Regions from separate parts of the Pseudomonas sp. NY15354 genome, predicted to be linked through region 2. Evidence: riboswitches for the same ligand, from Rfam matches in the RefSeq annotation. Region 2 holds a riboswitch; the other holds the start of a gene.
What was found. A riboswitch is a leader RNA that binds a small molecule or an ion and turns the genes downstream of it on or off. The one in region 2 is predicted to bind cobalamin.

Region 1 (2,381 bases), on a different contig from region 2:
CCAAGACGCTGGAGCACGTCCTGAACCAGAAACAGCAAGTTGGCATCGTGCTCTGGCATCCGCCGATCTTTGAGGTCGGCCTTGGGGACGAGCATCGAGTTGCACCCGCGCCCAAAATAGACAGGCGCGCCGAACGCCTGCTGATGTACCTGCCAGTCCTGTGGGCGAGCGTGCTCGAAGCTGACCGCGACTGGCGCCCAGTCTTTGCCCAGCACGTGGCGTATCAGGTTAAGCGCCATGCCCATGGTCAGTTCGGCGTCCTGTCGACGCTCCAGAATGGCGCTGTGCTGCACTTGATAATCGAAGCGATAGCGTTCGCCGCAGTCGACCAGCCGTATCAAGGTGTCGTGCTGGTGGTAAGGAAACGCAGCCGCGAAGTTGCGCAGAGCCTCCTCCAACGTGTAGGAAAACAACCCGACATAACCGAGCAATCCCAAGGCTTGCGGCTGAAACTGCAGGCCGTAGTGCAAACCGAAGTTATCGCAGTGAGACTGGCGGGCGGCCTCCTCCAGCACCTGGCAGTAATTGGTGAGCGGCAGGCTCAGCGTGGGTTGGCGCAGGCTCTCGGGATTGACCCCCGCGCGCCCCAGTATCAGGTCAATGTCGCCTCCAACACCTGTGACGAACCCCTCCAGGCCACTGGCAGCAGCCGACAGGACGCCGAGGTTGCCCGCGACTGGCGAGACGGTGCAGCAATGCAGTGGAGAACTCATGGTCTATTCCAGTTGAGGTTCGTGGCCTGAGCAATGCAAACACCATGCCCTGCCTTCTTCCCTCAAAAAGGCCCTTTGCAGCCAGAAGGCGGCAGCGGAACTGGGGCAATGGGTAACATCGCGTAACAATCAGCCACGCGACCGCAAAGGACCGCCCCGTTTGGTTGACTGACCCGCCCATTAATGCTCAGATGCGCCCCAGTTTCAGGTGTCCCCTGCCGCCGCGCCGGGGATTAAACGGGAAGCCGGTGCGTCGCCTTGTGCGATCAGTCCGGTGCTGCCCCCGCAACGGTAAGCGAGCGATGCATTCGACACACCACTGTGCCGCCGGCATGGGAAGGTGAATGCTTCAAGCCCCTCGCAAGCCCGGAGACCGGCCTGTCACCTCCTTTGGCAACACCCGCGGTGGGCGGGCGCGGGCCGGTCTTGGGGCAGCAGCCTGCCCGCGATGCCCTTGCGCGCCTTCACCTGTCGGGTTTCATTCACCCCGGTACGGTTGGTCTGCATGTCATCCCCTACCCTACGTCTGGAAAGCTTGCACTGGGCCCCCTCGCCCGGCGGTCTGCGGCTGCTCGACGGTATCGATCTGCACGTCCACGCGGGTGAGTTCGTCGGCCTGATCGGCCCGAACGGCAGCGGCAAGACCAGCCTGTTGCGCTGCGCTTATCGCTTTACCCGGCCCGATGGCGGGCGCGTGCTGCTGGAGAACGAAGATATCTGGCAGCGCTCCCCTCGCTGGGTTGCCCAGCGCGTGGCGGTGATGCTGCAGGAGTTCCCCGAGGATTTCGGCCTCAGTGTGCGCGATGTGGTCGCCATGGGCCGAACTCCGCACCAAGGCTGGTTCGACAGCCAAGACGACCAGGCATTGATCGACGCCTGCCTGCAGCGACTAGGCCTGCACACCCGCGCCGACCAAGGCTTTGCACCGCTGTCGGGAGGCGAGAAACAGCGTGTGCTGCTGGCTCGGGCATTGGTGCAGCAACCGCGCTTGTTGATCTTGGATGAGCCGACCAATCATCTCGACCCGCGTTACCAACTGGCCTTGCTCGAACACTTGCGTGGCACTGGTCTAGGCCTGTTGGCAAGCTTTCACGATCTGAACCTGGCCGCGGCCTTCTGTGACCGCCTTTATGTCATCGATGCCGGGCGCATCGTCGCCCAAGGCACGCCGGAGCACGTGCTGACCGAGCAGCGCCTGGCGCAGGTCTTTGGTGTTCGCGCCCTGGTCGATCGCCACCCATTGGCGTCCCACCCACGTATTACCTGGATCAGCCCCGCATGAAGCGACGCCTGACTTACCTTGCCCTGCTCACCGCCCTGCCCTTTGCAGCCTGGGCCGACAGCTACCCCGTCACCGTGCGCAGCTGCGAGCGTGACGTCACCTTCAACCAGGCGCCGCAGCGAGCGGTGAGTCACGACATCAACCTCACGGGGATGCTGCTGGCCCTGGGTCTGCGCGAGCGGATGATCGGCTACAGCGGTGTCAGTGGCTGGAAGACCCTCGACCCATCCCTGCGTGACGCCTTGGTAGGCCTTCCTGAACTTGCGCCGCGCTACCCATCGCCGGAAAACCTCCTCGATGTCCAGGCCGATTTCCTGTTCGCCGGTTGGGGCTACGGCATGAACGTAGGTGGCCCGCTCACACCGCAAACCTTGGCACCGCTGGGT
Region 2 (2,381 bases):
GGCGCGGACCTTGGCCAGGCCCTGGGCATCGATCAGGTCAGCTTTGTTCAGCACCACCAGGTCGGCGCTGGCCAGTTGGTCGGCGAACAGCTCGTGCAGGGGCGACTCGTGGTCAAGGTTAGGGTCGAGTTTGCGCTGGGCGTCCACCTGATCCGGGTATGCCGCGAAGGTACCCGCGGCCACGGCCGGGCTGTCGACCACGGTGATGACCGCATCCACGGTGCAGGCATTGCGGATTTCCGGCCACTGGAAGGCCTGCACCAACGGCTTGGGCAGCGCCAGGCCGCTGGTCTCGATGAGGATGTGGTCCAGGTCGCCACGGCGAGCCACCAGCTCGCGCATCACCGGGAAGAACTCTTCCTGCACGGTGCAGCACAGGCAGCCGTTGGCCAGTTCGTAGACGCGGCCACTGGCTTCTTCCTCAGTGCAGCCGATGCTGCACTGCTTGAGGATTTCGCCATCGATGCCCAGTTCGCCGAATTCGTTGACGATTACCGCGATGCGGCGGCCTTGGGCGTTGTCCAGCATGTGGCGTAGCAAGGTGGTTTTACCCGAGCCGAGAAAGCCAGTGACGATGGTGACGGGGAGCTTGGCCAGTGTTTTCATGTCGCGATGCCCTTGGCAGGATGGCGCGGGCATGCAGGACGAGTGCCTCGAGCCTTGCTGCTCGGGCCTGTTCGCCACCGGATCACCCCGCCCGGTTGAAAGTCGAAAACGTCACGAGGCAGGTCTCCTGGCTTGCACCTTACCGGCCGGAGCCGGTGGAGCGACGCCTTCCCGCGCCTGGACGCAGTGGCTGTGTCGATCCTGTTCGGTGCCTACAGTTGCGGGGGCAGCCGTGGCTTGGACCACGTTCCCGTCTTAGCTCCGGCCAACGCCGGAGAACCTCGAAGCGGCAAGGCTACGCAGTGGTTGGCGGGCGGTCAACCGTGGCGCGTCAGTGTTTGGGGGCAGGTTCCTCGAAACGGTCGCTGCGCCTGTCCAAGAGCGCGACCTCGCTGTTCTACCGCCTGTCCTGTTGGAGGAACAGTGCGCCACCACCTTGCAGATTGACGCCACGTCGCCCCCATGCTTTGCTTGCACCTTGCGTTCAGGTGCCCCGCCAAGGGGTGAAACGGGAAATCGGTAACCAAGCCGATGCTGCCCCCGCAACGGTAAGCGAGTGAAGCGTCTTGACCACTGTGCCGCGTCGTATGGCATGGGAAGGTGATGCTTTCCAGGAGCCCTGCTCCTCCTCGTAAGCCCGGAGACCGGCCTGGCGTCCATAGAACACCCCGCGGTGGGCGGGCGCTGTCATCTCTCCTGGGTCAATCGTGCTCGGGATGACGCGCGTGTCCGCCGCCTATAAAAAGCAGAGGAACGCACCATGCCGATTACCAGCGCCAAACACAGCATCGCCACCCCCGTCAGCCTCAGCCAGCGCGTCGTCATTGCCGTCGGCGCCAGCCTGCTGGGTCTGTGCCTGGTCTATTTCGCAGGCTTCTCGCACATCGAGGCGGTGCACAACGCCGCCCACGACACCCGCCACAGCGCCGCCTTCCCCTGCCACTGAGTACGCCTGCATGATCAAGCGCATTGCCCGTACCGCAGGTTTCAGTGGGCTGCTCGCCGCCCTGTTGCTGACCTTGTTGCAAAGTCTGTGGGTCAGCCCATTGATCCTTCAGGCCGAAACTTTCGAGAGCGCCGTCCCCGAGCATCACGAACACGACGGCGCCGTCGCTGCGCACACCCATGACGCAGAGGCCTGGGCACCGGAGGATGGCTGGCAGCGCCTGCTCGCCACCACCGGCGGCAACCTCGTGGTGGCAGTCGGTTTCGCGCTGATCCTCGCGGCGCTGTACAGCCTGCGCGAGCCGAACCGAGTGACGACCGGCGCCTTGTGGGGGCTGGCGGGCTTTGCCGTATTCTGCCTGGCGCCGACACTGGGGCTGCCACCGGAGTTGCCAGGCACGGCCGCCGCCGACCTGGGACAACGCCAGAGTTGGTGGATCGGCACAGCGGCCGCCACGGCCGCAGGCCTGGCCTTGGTGGTGTTTGCCCACCATTGGCTGCTCAAGGTGCTGGGCGTTGCCTTGCTGGTGGTTCCGCACCTGATCGGCGCGCCACAACCAGCGGTGCATGAAAGCCTGGCGCCCGAGGCACTGGTGACCCAGTTCAAGCTCGCCTCCTGGCTTACCAACGCCGCGTTCTGGCTCGCCCTTGGTCTGCTCAGCGCGTGGCTTTACCGTCGCGCCAGCCAGGCCTGATGCGCGACGCCTCCTGCGAGCCGGTGTTCTATGCCGGCTTCGGCTGCCGCAAGGGCTGCCCGGTCGATACCCTGGAGCAGCTGTTGCACAAGACCCTGGCCATACACCACCTGTCCGTCGATCAACTGCGCGGCC

Region 1: it holds a riboswitch for cobalamin, as region 2 does, so the genes downstream of both, ACNFCH_RS10955 (ABC transporter ATP-binding protein) here and ACNFCH_RS12315 (CbtB domain-containing protein) in region 2, are expected to answer to the same signal.

The regions. Positions count from the first base shown of each region.
Region 1 is NZ_JBLUPV010000008.1:137,125-139,505, reverse strand. Features, by position in the region: gene ACNFCH_RS10960 (AraC family transcriptional regulator) at 1-713, opposite strand, end outside; cobalamin riboswitch at 903-1,110, shown strand; gene ACNFCH_RS10955 (ABC transporter ATP-binding protein) at 1,219-1,995, shown strand; gene ACNFCH_RS10950 (ABC transporter substrate-binding protein) at 1,992-2,381, shown strand, end outside.
Region 2 is NZ_JBLUPV010000010.1:34,053-36,433, forward strand. Features, by position in the region: gene cobW (cobalamin biosynthesis protein CobW) at 1-606, opposite strand, end outside; cobalamin riboswitch at 706-905, opposite strand; cobalamin riboswitch at 1,076-1,274, shown strand; gene ACNFCH_RS12315 (CbtB domain-containing protein) at 1,367-1,552, shown strand; gene ACNFCH_RS12320 (CbtA family protein) at 1,563-2,246, shown strand; gene ACNFCH_RS12325 (cobalamin biosynthesis protein) at 2,246-2,381, shown strand, end outside.